DNA from 3 places in the Neobacillus sp. BP17 genome. Region 3 is predicted to be linked to each of the others. Evidence: riboswitches for the same ligand, from Rfam matches in the RefSeq annotation. Region 3 holds a riboswitch; each other region holds the start of a gene.
The links. Region 3 has a riboswitch for thiamine pyrophosphate ahead of thiM (hydroxyethylthiazole kinase). Riboswitches for the same ligand answer to the same signal wherever they lie in the genome.

Region 1 (5,245 bases), 1.0 Mb from region 3:
CTGTCGCAAGGCATGGGATGTATAACAAAATGAAAACCATGAAACTATAGGCAGCAAGCGGAGTATAATAGTTCGCCAATAACCCTTGCAAACTTGCATCATTCGGAACAAAATAAATAATATTCATGGTAGATATAATGGCCTCTTTTGCCAAGAACCCTGTAATTAACGAGGCGGATGCCTGCCATGTTCCAAATCCAATTGGATCAAAAATCGGGGCAATCATATTCCCAATCGCGGCTAAATAACTATCATCCATGTCAACCTTTAAACCATTGGGGCCAGCATAAGATAATAACCAGATAAAGACAGAACCCGCAAAAATAAATGTTCCAGCTTTTCTAACAAACCCTTTTCCTTTATCCCAAGTACTCCTCCACAGTGATTGAAACTGGGGAAGACGGTAAGGGGGCAGTTCTATAACAAATAATGAAGTTTCCGATTTTAGTAATGTAGACGAAAAGATCTTAGCTAAGACCAATGCAACTACAATCCCAAGGACATATAGGCTTAGCACAACTAAAGCCTTATTTCCTGCAAAAAAAGCTCCAACAAATAACGCATACACGGGTAATCGTGCTGAACAAGACATTAAAGGGGTAAGCAATATGGTAACCAGCCTTTCCCGTGGTGTCTCTATTGTTCTGGCAGCCATTATTCCTGGTACATTACAACCGAAGCCAATCATCATAGGGATAAATGCCTTCCCATTTAACCCAACTGACTCCATAATTCGGTCCATTACCAATGCAACACGGGCCATGTACCCGGAATCTTCTAATAAAGAAATAAAGAAAAATAGGATAAAAATTTGCGGCACAAATACGAGTACGCCGCCTACCCCAGCAACTAAACCATCAATAATTAATGCATGAATAAAATTTGAAGCATGAATGGCGGTTAAAACCGACTCAAATCCTGACGTAATGGGCCCTGTTAAAAATCCGTCCAAAGCATCAGATAATGGTGTTCCGAGCCAATCAAAAGTCAGCATAAACATGACATACATAAGCAGTAAGAAAATAGGCATTCCTAAAAAGCGATTGGTAACGATCATATCAATTTTCTCAGAAAGCGGAATGTCAAAGTTACTTTTTACGGCCACTTCGACAACGATTTTTTCTATTGCTTCTCTTCTTTTTTGATAAATATAGATTGCTAATGATTTTACATTATAAAGTGTTTGTAAGATTGACTCCAAGTTAACAATTAGATCATTAAGCTTTTTCTCGCCAACAATAATATTTACATAGTTTCTAACATATTCATTACCTTCAAAATATTGAATAGCTAGAAATCGTCCAGAAAGGTTGGTTTTTCCATGAATCTCAGCCGTCAAAGCAACAATTGCAGCTTCTACCTCTTTACCATAGTAAACAAGATTCTTTTTAGCAGGCTGGATTGATTGAGTCGATATGACATCAACTAATTTATCACAGCCCTTTCCATTTCTCGCCACAACAGGAACAACCGGTACTCCGAGAAGCTCAGAAAGTTTAGATGTATCAATTTGAATTCCGCGTTTATTTGCTACATCGACCATATTAAGTCCAATAAATGCTGGTTTTTCAAACTCAAGCAATTGGAAGGTTAGATGTAAATTTCGTTCTAATTGTGAAGCATCTAATATATTTAGCAGGCGGTCCACTGATTCATTAAGAAAGAAGGATGTAACTACCCCTTCATCCTTCGATAAGGGATTAAGTGTATACACACCAGGTAAATCAGTCAAATGACCAATATTATTTTTAAAAACGCCAACTTTTTTTTCAACGGTGACACCGCTCCAATTACCAACATACTCATAGGAACCTGTAAGATTATTAAATAATGAAGTTTTCCCAGTATTAGGATTTCCAATAAGTGCGATGTCCATTATATTCTCTCCACTTTCATTCGAACTGCTTCTCTACGGCGAATACCCACACATTGTCCGCAAGATTCAATCATAATTGGACCGCCAAATGGCATGACACACTTTACACACACTTTAGAACCTTCAGTAATCCCTAAGTCAAGTAATCGTCTTTGTACCAGGTGACCTACAAGAGAAATATCAATAATTCTCCCTTTATCTCCTACTTTTAATGAACCAAACATGTATATCACCCTATCTCCACTAATTGAGAATGATTATCTTTCTTGTATTTTAACACTTTTTTTGAGTTAAAAAGCTTATAAATTTGTCAAAAGTTTGAAGAATTTTCTAGAATCAACTACAATCACTTTACAAAAAAAATAGAAAAGAGCTTGAAGCCCTTTTCCATTCGTATTACTTATAAATGTTATTTTGAAAATAATCTCTTTGGTACCGCACTCATTACAATGATGATAATGATTGCACTGATGATAAAGCTTGGCAGCATGAATGTTCCATTATATAGGAGTGAGTAAATGGCCACCGGCTGTCCCTTTGGCGCATATTCACCGAAGAACACGATGCCAGAAATAACATGGCAGATGTATCTTAAGGCACTTCCTAAGAATGCACCGATAATCACATATGTCATCCACTTACCTTTTTCATTTTTGGATATCGCCTCCTTCACCAGACCAGTAAAGACACCCGCTAACCCTACAACTGAAAAGGCAAGAAAATAATCAATAAATCCTTGTAAGAATGTGTATACTTGAGCGAATCCAAGGATAACCTGCAATAAACCTAGTAAAAATCCTGTTAACAAGCCGCCTTTTATCCCCCAACGATAAGCAATTAAGAAGATAGGTACCATGGCAATTGACACCGAACCTCCCTGTGGCCATATCTTTAAAGATAGAATTCCGGCTAGAAAATCCAATAAATAAGCTAAAGCAGAAAAAACTGCCACCTCAGCGATAAATAATGTGTTGCTTCTTTTTTGATTCACAACGTCTCCCCCAATTATCTTTTTGGACTCGTTAGAAGTCTTCCTATTACAAGATGTGCAATAAAATAAAGAACAAAAAAAGCAATGCACGACGATAAGGATTGTCTGCATTGCTTTCATAATCGGCAAACCACATCCCTACGCTAGTGTTAACTAACAGGTTCATAGGGTCAGAACGTAACCGTTCACTCTCAGCCGCAAGAATAGCAGCTCCCCCTGTGGAAGTATTCAATTGTTTCCATAGAAAAAAATATACTCTTCTTTATTCACATTTACAAGGTAAATATACTTTCTTGTCGTTATAATTACCTAATCGAATCAGTAATTAAGACTATATGAATAAAATTCAAGACTTTTATTTTAAAATAAAGGAGGAATTTCTATTTATGCCTCGAATAAGTACAGTAAGGAGTTTTTTGTCAATAACATAGGGGGAAGACGGCATGTTCACGGAAAACCAAACAGATTTAATTGATTTTTTCAATCAAAATAAACAGAAATTAATTCAAGATTGGGAAAATGCCATTGTTACCACTAATACGGATCCTTTTAAGTTAAAAATTCACGAAAACGGCGAGGCTCTTCTCGATGTTTTACTTAATATGCATAAAATGACGGAAAAAGACCTTTTAGACATAATTGAAAAACTTGCTATTGAAGTATCGGAAGAAAGAGTTTTGGCTGATATTAACCTTGGTGATTTTGTTTATAATGTTAATCTTGGCAGAACAGTTCTATACAGCCATTTAAGCATTACTGGGATTCCATGGGCAGCCATGCAGGAAGCATTAAACAATGTAAATTTTTGTTTTGATAAATTTTTATACTATGCTGTTTCCCATTACTCAGAAGCAAAAAACAAAATTATTGAAGAAAAAACAATGCACATTGATTCTACACATCAGGATCGATTAACATTGCTTGGGCAAATGACCTCAAGCTTTATTCATGAGTTTAGAAACCCCTTGACATCTGTTCAAGGATTTATCCAATTACTGAAAGCTGATCATCCGGAGATGAAATATTTAGATATCATTTCAAGTGAATTGGATCAACTTAATTTTCGTATATCACAATTTCTCCTTCTGTCAAAAAAGGAGTTAATTGGTAAAGAAAAGGATAACTTCAATTTAAATACATTAGTAGAGGAAGTCTTAAACTTCCTATATCCAAGCATACTTGATGGAAAAGTAAAAATAAGAAAAGAACTCAGTGAAGATATTACTCTTAATGGGTATGCAGATGAAATTAGACAGGTATTAATTAATATCATCTTTAATGCGATTGATGTTTTGAATCATGCTGAGAATCCGAATCCTACAATCGAGATCAATAGCAGTCTACAACATCAGTTCATCAAAATTAATATTTCCAACAATGGGCCTGTGATTCCTGCTGAACTTAGAAAATCTATTTTCGAACCATTTTTTACGACGAAAAAACTAGGTACAGGTCTCGGCTTGTTTGTTTGCAAGGAAATTATTGAAAAACATAAGGGAAATTTAGAATGTGAATCATCTCCAGATAAAACTACATTCTCGATTCTCTTACCGGTTGCAGCCCTAACCTAAACTTATATACAAGTAATTTTATACTAGAATAACCAATCCCACTTTATATAAAGCAGGGATTTTTTTATTTCTTAATATTAAGTCTTCCCGATAACAACCTGCTTTGCATATGATGAACTAAAAATTTTTTATCGGGAGATTTGACTAATGTTTACATTAAGGGTTGATAATGATATTGAACTCCAGCTATTTCAACAACATCACGCTTCAAGTCTTTATCAAATGGTGGAGGAAAACCGTGAACATCTGCGTGAATGGCTGCCATGGGTGGATAGCATGAAATCCCCATATCAGTTTGAATCCATTATTCCGATATGGCTAAATCAATTTGCAGAAAATAGTGGATTTAATGTGGGGATCGTCTATAAAGGTGAGTTGGTAGGCTCAATTAGTTTACAACAAATAGATTGGCACAACCGAATGACAAGTATCGGATATTACCTTTCAAAAAAGGCAGAAGGTCATGGAATAATGACTCGATCCGTTCAGTTCCTGCTTAACTATGCATTTTTCCAATTAGGTTTAAATCGTGTTGAAATCCGCTGTGGTATCAAAAACAAAAAAAGCCGTGCCATACCTGAAAGACTTGGTTTTATAAAAGAAGGTATCATTAGAGAAGGCGAACAATTATACGGCCGCTTTCATGACCTTTTTATTTACAGTATGCTTGCCCGGGACTGGAACAAACGAGTTCTTATTTAAATAAAAAACTGACTATCAGTTTCATGGATGTTGCCGAATTGGCAGCATTTTTTCTGTTCGATTTGCTAATAGATTTTTTTTTTGAAATAATGTTTAGAGACCAAC
Region 2 (5,245 bases), 1.1 Mb from region 3:
CAAGCAATTTTTGTTAGCTCTCCAAGAGTCTCTAATTCTGCAAACTGCGCTTCATCATTCGCATCTGCAATAGACCCAGGACGTAAACCATCCCCTAAAGAGAATGCAACATCATAAGATTTCATTATTTCGCAGATTTCTTCAAAGTGAGTATATAAAAAGCTTTCTTTATGGTGGTGTAAACACCATTGTGCCATGATTGAACCACCGCGGGATACAATACCTGTTAACCGTTTTGCCGTTAGTGGAACATATCGTAAAAGAACACCAGCGTGAATTGTGAAGTAATCAACACCTTGCTCCGCTTGTTCAATCAAGGTATCACGGTAAACCTCCCATGTAAGATCTTCAGCAACACCATTTACTTTTTCAAGTGCTTGATAAATGGGGACGGTGCCGACAGGAACAGCTGAGTTTCGAATAATCCATTCTCTTGTTTTATGAATGTTTTTACCTGTTGATAGGTCCATAATATTATCAGCACCCCAGCGTGTCGCCCATGTCATTTTTTCAACCTCTTGTTCGATGGATGATGAAACAGCAGAGTTACCGATATTCGCGTTAATTTTAACATGAAAATTACGTCCTATTATCATAGGTTCTGACTCTGGATGATTGATATTAGAAGGAATAATCGCTCGACCCTTTGCAACTTCATCACGCACAAATTCAGGTTTCATATTTTCCCTTATTGCGATGAATTCCATTTCAGGAGTAATAATTCCCTTTTTTGCATAGTGAAGCTGTGTAACATTTTTTCCTTTTTTTGCACGTAATGGTTTGCGCTTCAAACCCGGAAACACGTTATGATTGGCACGAGGATCTTTTTCATCCTTATACCCATTATCTACAGGCTTAATTTCTCGACCTTCATATTCTTCAACATCTGCTCGTTCATGGATCCATGTGCTTCGAATGGCAGGAAGGCCTTTTGAAATATCAACAGAATAATTCTGATCCGTATAAGGACCGCTTGTATCATACACGCGAATAGGAAGGTTTTCCTCTTCACCAAACGTTCCCGTAGTAGGGCTTAACTCAATTTCACGCATTGGTACTTTAATGTCGGATCTCGAGCCTGTTACATATACTTTTTTACTTCCTGGAAAACTAGACATGATGGAAATATTTTGTTCGTTTAATGCAGTCGTTGACATAATAAATCTCTCCTTTTTTTTTTGAATATAAAGGACGAGATACAGAACATAACAAGTAAATAAGCGTATAAAAGTACATCAAAAAGCCGGGACCATAAATGGTTGGACCCGGCTAAAATGTATGCAGAAGTATAGTTGCATTGAAGATTGTCTATTCTAACTTCCCCACGCTGGTATGATCCAGATCAGGTCCCAAGAGTCAAGAAACTTCAGCGTGTTTCTTTCTCAGCCCAACTTATTGGACACCCCTAGTTATTTATATTCAATTAAGCTACATTATATATGAGTATCGGTTAAAATGAAATACATAATATTAATTATAGTAATATAGTCGTGTTTCGATATTATGTTTAGGATGAACCATAATTTACCTGTAAAATACTAATCAAAAAGAGATGTACCAAGGCGAACAATCCAGGATGGGTTTTCTTCTATTTTGTCTTCTTCCTTTAAACCCTTAAGTATGGCAACCCATTTGCCTCCTTTTTGACCAGTTTCTACCTTTTGTTTCTGAATCTTTCCTTTTTTTTGTACATATACATAGGTGGATTTTCCAAAGCCCATGATGCTCGTTTCAGGAACTGCTAGCAACTGCTTTGACTGCACTACTACGTCTAGCATGGTATTGTAGCCAGGATATAGGCCCTTTTGTGAATCTAGACTTGCTTTAAAGGAATAGTATGGATTAGTTTCTTGTTGTATATCTTTATTCTTATTTGCATTTGTTTTATATGTAGGATAATCACTAACCTCCGAAATTTTTCCTTTCCATTTCTTATTGGCTACTACATTAGAAGTTACTGTAATAGATTGGCCTGATGTAATTTTTGCTTTTTCGGCTTCTGTTAGCTTTCCTTCAATTTGAAACGGATCATTTGAAGCGATTTGCATGATTGCTAGTTGCTGATTTTCTTTTGCTCGAAAACCTTGACCTACATTTTGGTTCAGGTTTGATATTACACCAGCAGTGTTGCTGATGACAGTTAATGTTTCGAGCTCAGATTTTAGCTTTTCAGCCTGCAACGTATATTTTTCTACATTTAGATCTGCTGCACGGAGCTCAGCTTTTACTTTATTTAGTTCAGCTTGAATTGACTGGATCGTGATAGCTTTAGTATCTATGTTAGCTGTATCAACTGCATCAGTGGTATTGGTTGTATCAGTTGTATCTGTTGTATCAGTTGTATCTGTTGTAGTGGTTGTAGAGGTTGACTCAGCTTCTCGTATATCCTGCTCTAATGAAGTGATTTGCTCTTTCATCTGAGTAACACTTGTTTCTGCTAGGTTTTTATTTACTTCTGCTTGTCCTAGCTCAGCCGCGACTGTTGATCCTTCATAAGAAAAGAGCTTTTGTCCTTTTGTAACAGTTTCCCCTTCTTTCACAAAAATTTCCTGTATAGATCCTTTTGTTACATTTAAATAAATCGTTTCAGCATGACTTTGTACAACACGACCTGACACTGTTTTTGTTTTAGTAAATATTTTTTCTGTTGGTTTTATTAACACTAACGGCTTAGATTTACTTTTTTTAACTTCTATAACAGCTATGCTTAACATAACAGAAATGAATAAAAGAACAAGGACCCCAAGTAAAATCCATTTCTTCTGACGCGAGGTACGTACTTGTTCATTTTCTACACCAATTCCTTTTGCTGTTTCCATAACCCTACCCCTTACGTAATAGATATATAGCGAATATTGCAATAAAGTGTTGAACCCAACTACTAATATCTATTGTCCATTTTTTTAAAGAAAGGTTCAAGGAGTAATTTACTTTTTTTGTCCCGTGAACTTCTCTTGTAATTAATGTACTTGCGATATAATTTAGGTTCTTGTCAGTAATTCCCCCACTAGGCAGAATAATAAAATGGTTTCGTCAATCACTGGAAGATCGTAATAGTTTTTTTACTAGTTTAGTCCATAATATAATTTGATTTTTTCTTAAAGGATAAATCGTATTAAAAAGAGGCCTCCTAAAAAGAAGGCCCACTCACACCTATTAATATAATAAATACTTCTCACGAACCCCGTTAAATTCATCTAAACCCGCCTGCCATGCAGCTTTTATTTCTTCAATAGATTTGCCAGCTTCAATATCAGCACGGATCGAACCATTACCGACAAGGTTATCAAAGAAGGAGATTCCTGCTGCATTCGGTGCTCTAAATTGGAAATCGTTTGGATACATATCATGGATTGTTTTTACGATATACAATCCTGTTTCAAACGGCTTATAGGCATTTCGGTCTGTGACATGAATTTGAATTCCATGGCTTAAAACATTCGCATGCTTCGAGAAGGTCGGTATAAATGAAGCCGCTCGGAATGTGACACCAGGTAATTTGTAAGAGTTTAACTTGGCAGCCAAATTGTCGCTATTAATGAACGGTGCTCCAATCAATTCAAATGGCTTTGTTGTTCCTCTTCCCTCGGAAACATTGGTTCCTTCAATGAGGGCAGCCCCTGGGTAGACAACCGCAGTTTCCAGGGTTGGCATGTTTGGCGATGGAAGGATCCATTCTAATGGTGTCTCATCGTAATATATGTTTCGTTTCCAACCCTCCATTTCCACTACCGTTAAATCGGCTCCAATACCAAATTCGCTATTGAAAAGCTTGGCTAATTCCCCGACGGTCATCCCGTGGCGAACAGGAATCGGATATTCACCGATGAACGAAGAGTACTTATCCTCGAGCACAGGTCCTTCGACTTTTGTCCCGCTGATTGGATTCGGACGGTCAAGAACGATAATTGGAATATTGTTCTCTTTTGCTGCTTCCATCGCTAGTGCCATGGTGTAAATATAGGTGTAATAACGTGTCCCCACATCTTGGATATCAAATAACAATACATCGACATTGCTTAGCATTTCAGGTGTTGGCTTTTTTGTCTTCCCATAAAGGCTGTAAACTGGAAGTCCTGTTTTTTCATCCGTATATTGTTCAACATATTGACCAGCTTGTGCACTTCCACGGACACCATGCTCAGGACCATAAAGAGCAGTTAAATTTACATTGTTGTTATTGTATAGTAAATCTACGATACTAGTAACGCTTTGATCAACCGCCGTCGGATTGGTGATTAAGCCGACGCGCTTATCCTTTATCAAATCAATCTTATCCTGCAACAAAACCTCAACGCCCAAACGGAATTTTTCATTCTTCTTCTCTTTTGCGTTCTTTGCAACAGCTGCTGAAACGGTCGAAAGTAGTAGAACGAGAGCCAATAAACCTATAAGCCCCTTTTTCAAAAGTACCCCTCCTCTTTTGATCTATCAAAGTTTAAGGATAAAGCCCTACCCCTATTTGAAGCAGTCACAACTAAATTCCCCTCTATCTCTCCCCTACTTAGTATCCTAACCCGTGACCAAATCCATATAAAACACTGCCATCATGGTTGTAAATCGTAACTGGCAGCTTTCCTGTCGGATTATTTTTACCAAAAATTGTACTTGCTGTTGCTTCAAAGCTCGTTGGTCTAAAGCCAAATTGAACAAGATAGGCATCTACATTCGTATAGGACATAACGTCATATGGATTTCTAGCCCCAACAGCAATGACAGGTACACCAGTCTCGATGAGTTGTCTTATCATCACCATTTGACTAGCGTCGTTGGCTCTGCCTCCAACACTTGAGGTGTAGGTTCCAGCAATGATGTATTTTGCATCCTTCACTTGTGCTAATTGAGTAGCATCAAGTGATTCTGAAGCATTGATATAAATTGCGCCAGGATGGTATTTTTGGACCTCAGCTGCAAGGAGATTCATAGAGAAAGTCGCCCCACCAACCACAACAATCTTATCTTCAGGAGAAACATTAAGTGGAAGTATATCATTATTTTTTACAAGCGTAATTGATTTTTCTGCTGCTTCTTTTTCAACTGCTTTATGTTCAGGTGAACCTACTACTTGAATAGCCTTCGCAACCTTTTCATCAAGACTCCTTTCCATTTCCGCCTTAACAATGCTTCTATTTAATTTCAGGGTTAATATCCGCTCTACTGACTGCTCAAGTCTATCTTCTGAGATATCGCCAGCGTTGACTGAATCATAAAGTCCATTTGCCACTGCTTGGATTCCCACTGGCAT
Region 3 (5,245 bases):
ACGTGTTTCACACCTAAATCATGGAGTCTTCTAGCGGCCTCCTGTTTATCCTCTAAGGTCAGAATAGTCATCCCCGTTAGGACTTCTGCCTCCGGGATATTCGGTGTAATTACTTTGGAAACTGGCAACAAGCTTTTTTTCATGGCAGAAATAGCTTCCATTTGCAGCAGTGATGCGCCACCTTTGGCAATCATAACTGGATCAACCACTACATTCTCCCAACCAAAAATCTTGATTTGAGCGGCAACCGCCTCGATGATTTCAGCATTGAAAAGCATTCCTGTTTTCACGGCATCGGCACCAATATCCGAGCCGATAGCTTCGATTTGCTTGACCACTGCCTCTCTCGACATTGGATAAACTCCGTGAACTCCTAATGTATTTTGGGCTGTTACTGCTGTTAACGCCGACATTCCAAATACATCTAATTCCTGAAATGTCTTTATGTCGGCTTGTATTCCTGCCCCGCCGCCACTATCTGAACCTGCAATTGTTAATGCTTTTTTCATTTAAATTACCCCACTTAATTAACTTTTTTGAAAGAACTATAAAGATTGATATCCTCATTTGAAACAAGTGATAATTGGTTTAAGAATTCGATTTGGAAACTTCCTGTTCCCTTTTCAGCTGTTTTCGCAGCTGCCTTTTCAGCGGCAACCTCATAGGATGTTAAAGCTCCCACGGAAGCTATAAGCAGGTCCTTCTCCACTCCTGCAAACGCCCCAATCACTGAGGTTAACAAGCACCCCATACCGGTCACTTTTGTCATGATTGGGTGGCCGTTGTTAACAAGATAGCTAGTCTCGCCATCTGAAACGACATCCACTTTTCCTGTGATGATGACCACACAATTCCAAGTTTCTGCTGCTTTGATCGCAAGGCTCACGATATCCTCATTCGCTGATGACCCCGCATCAACACCTTTAATTTCCCACTTTTCACCCAGGACATTTGCAATTTCAGCCGCGTTTCCCCGAATCGCTGAAACATTGACTTCCCTCATGATTCGTTGCGCAGTTTCGGTTCGGTACGTGGTAGCCCCAGCACCAACCGGATCAAAGATGACCGGTACATTGGATTCATTGGCTGCTTTTCCGGCAATAATCATCGAATCCACCGTTTGTGGGTTTAAGGTACCAATATTCAAAACCAGTGCACTAGCAATCTTAGCCATTTCCGCCACTTCTTCAGCAGCATACGCCATCACAGGCGAAGCGCCTAAAGCGAGCAGCCCATTCGCGGTAAAATTCGTTACCACGACATTAGTGATATTATGTACAAGCGGGTTTACCTCTCTTACTTTTTCCAACGTTTCATATAAATTAATTTTTTCCATTGTAATCTCTCCATTTCTTTTTATAAAATAGGCTGTGTTTGGCACTCTGTTGATTGGAGTGCCTGGAACGGAAATCAACTGACAAGTTAAACACAACCAAAAAATAAAAAAACCAGGTCCATTAATGGACCTGGTTAGTAAGTCAGAGAAAAAACATTCACTTGGCTACTTTCCTACGCTGGTATTACCCAGATCAGGTCCAAAGGGTTAAAAACATAGCGTTTTCTCTCAGCCTGATAACAGGGCACCCCTAGTAGATCGATTAGTTTATTAAATTAAGTACATAATAACGCTATGAAACTAGAATGTAAAGAAAATAGTTACATACGATTGGTAGTTTACATAATATAATTATTTTTTGCATTTTTATAATCAGGTTAACATAATATTGTTACTGTTTACTGTTATATGGGAACGTAACAATAAAAGCAGTCCCTTTCCCTTTTTGAGAATGAATTTCTAACTGTCCTGCTAATTTTTCCAAGCTTCGCTGTACTAAAAATAAACCAATTCCTCGATTTTCTCCCTTAGTTGAAAATCCTTTCACACATAAGCTATTTATAATTTCCTCATCGATACCTTGTCCTGTATCATGAACCTCCAACACAAGGATATTTTCATAATAATCAAACCTTACCGTTACTTTTTTAAGCGGCTGGTCCGCGACCGCATCCAGTGCATTATCAATTAAATTTCCAAGAATCGTGACCACTTCATGTGTTGTTTCCTGCCTGTGCGGTTCTGGTAACAATCCTTCTCCATCAATGATCATTTCACAGCCTTTTTCCCTTGCAAAGCTAAGTTTTCCTAAAATAAACCCTGCTAATACAGGATCTTTAAAACGACTGACGACAAATTCTACCTCAGACTGCTGGTGATTCACAATTTTGGTAATGTACGTCGAAACCATTTGATAGTCCTTCATATGGACCAAACCTGAAATTACATGCAGTTTGTTCATGAATTCATGTGATTGGGTTCTAAGTGCCTCTGCATATAACTTGACTCCGGTCAATTGTTCTGCTAACTCCTTGATTTCAGTTTTTTCTCGAAAGGTGGCAATTGCTCCAACAATCTTTCCCTTCACGATTACTGGGACACGGTTGGTTAGAATGGTAATATGATTGATTTCCTGCTCTTGATCTAATTGTGCTTCCCCAGTCCCTAGGACGGTGGAAAGTTTGGTATTTGGCATGTATTCGTCCACTCTTTTCCCTAAAAAAGGACCTTCAATACCGGCCATATGGAGGAGCCTAACCCCTTCATTATTAACGAGGGTGGTTATCCCATCTTGATCAACCGCCAGCGTCCCTTCCTTGGTTGATTCCAGCATCGCACTTCGTTCTTCCAACAGTTTGGCTATTTCACTAGGCTCCATGCCAAACAGAATCGATTTAATTTTTCTTGCCAAAAACAGAGCTCCTAGGATGCCAACTAAAACACCCACACCGACCCCAATCAAAATGATTCTTCTACTCTGTTCGATGGCCAGATTTACTTTTTCTAACGAGATCCCAACGGCAACGGCCCCTATTTGTTTATTTTTCTCATCAAATACAGGGACGAACGAGCGTAATGATAATCCTAATGTTCCTTCGGCAGTCGAAATATGCTCTCTCCCTTTTAATACCGGGCCTTCATCTCCACCGACAAAATGCTGGCCTAATAGATTCCGATTAGGATGTGATTTTCTTATTCCATTCATGTCCATGACGACGATGAATTCAACATGGGTGGACCGTTTGATATCATTCGCATATGTTTGGATGTCCTTCTCAGCTTTTTTATTCTGTAACCCATTTATCACAAGGGACGATTGGGCAACAATCCGCGCAATATCCGTGGCTTTCTCAGCTTGCCCTTTCTTTGTTTCTTGTGAAATTCTGTTAGTGATTAATATCTCGGTAACAAACAATGCCATCACAACTACAATGCAAACTAGCAGGGTAATCGTCGTCTGTAAACGGAGTTTTGGTTTTCCAATCCTGATGTTCCAGTCCAACATGCTCCCTCCCATTTCACAAACATCGTATTTTATATTTACACTCCATATCGGTTGACTGGTCTTCCCACACCCCCGTAATGGATATGTATCTTTACTTTTCCTTCTTTTTCTAAATAATCAAGATATCTTCGTGCTGTTACCCGAGCCATACCAATGCCTTCAGCTACCTCCTCAGCAGAGACGGGTTCCTTCTCTTGCGAAAGAAAGTCGGTAATTTTTGTTAAAGTGTTCATATTTAATCCCTTTGGCAGGTTGTCTCTTTCACATTCTTCTTTTTGATCAATGAATAAGATGTGATCCAGTTCCTCTTGTGAAAGGGCCTTCTTTTCCGCTAATTTCATACGATAAGTTTTATAGTTATCTAGTGATTTTTTTATGCGCTCAAAGGTAAATGGTTTCATTATATAATCGAACGCACCTTGTTGAAGAACTCCATGGATGGTTTCCATATCGCTGGCCGCTGTTATGGCAATTACATCAATGGAGTAGAGCTCTGAACGAAGTTCTCTTAGCATCTCCAATCCACCCATATATGGCATATAAATATCGATAATGGCAAGGTTGGGCCGGAGCTCTTTGATTAATCTCAGACCCTCAATACCGTTTGCAGCAACGCCGATTATCGAAAATCCCTCCACCCGATCAATAAATTGGCGGTGTACTTCCCGAACCATCGGGTCATCTTCTATTAATATTACCTTTAACGGAAACATCCCCTGCTCCCCCTTAAAGAACTCTCATTTATATTCTTATCATGGCCTATTTTATCAAAATAGTAAATTAATCGATGATATTTTTTCGTTGTTTTATTATGTAATTTTTATAACAAAAGGAACAATAAGACCAATATGACCAAAATCTTACGATTATCTGAATTTTCATTTATTCTGTCAATAGGTAGACTGAAAGCGTTAACAGTTCTAATTAAACAAAGGGGTGTACGGGAAAATGAGAATTAATTTTAAGAATTTGACCGTCCAAGTATTATTGGGGATTGTACTTGGAATTGTGATTGGATTTCTGTTTCCAAAATTCGGTACAGAATTAAAAGTTTTGGCAGATATCTTTATCAAATTAATTAAGATGGTAATTGCTCCGATTGTATTTTTAACGATTGTCATCGGTATTGGTAACATGGGGGATTTAAAAAAGGTTGGACGGATTGGAGGAAAAGCACTCCTTTACTTTGAGATTGTTACTACCTTTGCGCTTGCAATCGGATTATTACTCGTCAATATCATTAAACCTGGATCTGGATTTAACACAGACTCCGTAAAAGGCGGAGACATTTCACAATTTACTGAGCAGGCAAAGGAGTCCAGTCATGGATTTATGGAGTTTATTTTAGGAATTATTCCTGATAATTTTGTTGGGGCGATGGCAAAAGGTGATCTGCTCCCCATTTTATTCTTTGCGGTCCTGTTCGGAATTGCCCTTGCTTCATTAGGACAAAAAGGGAAACCAGTCGTTGCTCTGTTTGAACAATTTACTGAAATATTTTTTAAGATTGTTAATATGGTAATGAAATTTTCACCCATCGCCGCCTCTGGTGCAATGGCCTATACAATCGGTAATTTTGGGCTAGGCTCTTTAGTCTCACTAGGTAAATTAATGGGAAGCGTTTATGCAACGATGTTTATTTTCATCGTATTTATCCTCGGGGCAATTGCAAAGCTTTATGGATTTAATATTTTGAAATTTATCGCTTATATTAAAGAAGAAATTCTCTTGGTGTTAGGTACATCCTCTTCTGAATCTGCGCTGCCAAGAATGATGGAAAGACTGGAGAAATACGGCTGTTCGAAATCGGTGGTTGGTCTGGTTGTACCTACTGGCTATTCGTTTAACTTGGACGGGACTGCGATTTATCTTTCGATGGCCGCGCTCTTTATTGCTCAAGCTTA

Region 1: another riboswitch for thiamine pyrophosphate. It lies ahead of thiT (energy-coupled thiamine transporter ThiT); the one in region 3 lies ahead of thiM (hydroxyethylthiazole kinase).
Region 2: another riboswitch for thiamine pyrophosphate. It lies ahead of thiC (phosphomethylpyrimidine synthase ThiC); the one in region 3 lies ahead of thiM (hydroxyethylthiazole kinase).

What each region holds. Positions count from the first base shown of each region.
Region 1 covers NZ_CM184198.1:1,396,669-1,401,913, reverse strand. The annotation lists gene feoB (ferrous iron transport protein B) at 1-1,876, opposite strand, end outside; gene AC4QJR_RS06670 (FeoA family protein) at 1,876-2,100, opposite strand; gene thiT (energy-coupled thiamine transporter ThiT) at 2,286-2,867, opposite strand; TPP riboswitch at 2,986-3,094, opposite strand; gene AC4QJR_RS06660 (histidine kinase N-terminal domain-containing protein) at 3,311-4,438, shown strand; gene AC4QJR_RS06655 (GNAT family N-acetyltransferase) at 4,586-5,140, shown strand.
Region 2 covers NZ_CM184198.1:3,463,405-3,468,649, forward strand. The annotation lists gene thiC (phosphomethylpyrimidine synthase ThiC) at 1-1,157, opposite strand, end outside; TPP riboswitch at 1,303-1,417, opposite strand; gene AC4QJR_RS16700 (efflux RND transporter periplasmic adaptor subunit) at 1,539-2,819, opposite strand; gene AC4QJR_RS16705 (exo-beta-N-acetylmuramidase NamZ family protein) at 3,157-4,407, opposite strand; gene nagZ (beta-N-acetylhexosaminidase) at 4,505-5,245, opposite strand, start outside.
Region 3 covers NZ_CM184198.1:2,398,700-2,403,944, reverse strand. The annotation lists gene thiD (bifunctional hydroxymethylpyrimidine kinase/phosphomethylpyrimidine kinase) at 1-509, opposite strand, end outside; gene thiM (hydroxyethylthiazole kinase) at 524-1,336, opposite strand; TPP riboswitch at 1,490-1,598, opposite strand; gene dcuS (DcuS/MalK family sensor histidine kinase) at 1,728-3,341, opposite strand; gene AC4QJR_RS11535 (response regulator) at 3,377-4,054, opposite strand; gene AC4QJR_RS11530 (dicarboxylate/amino acid:cation symporter) at 4,290-5,245, shown strand, end outside.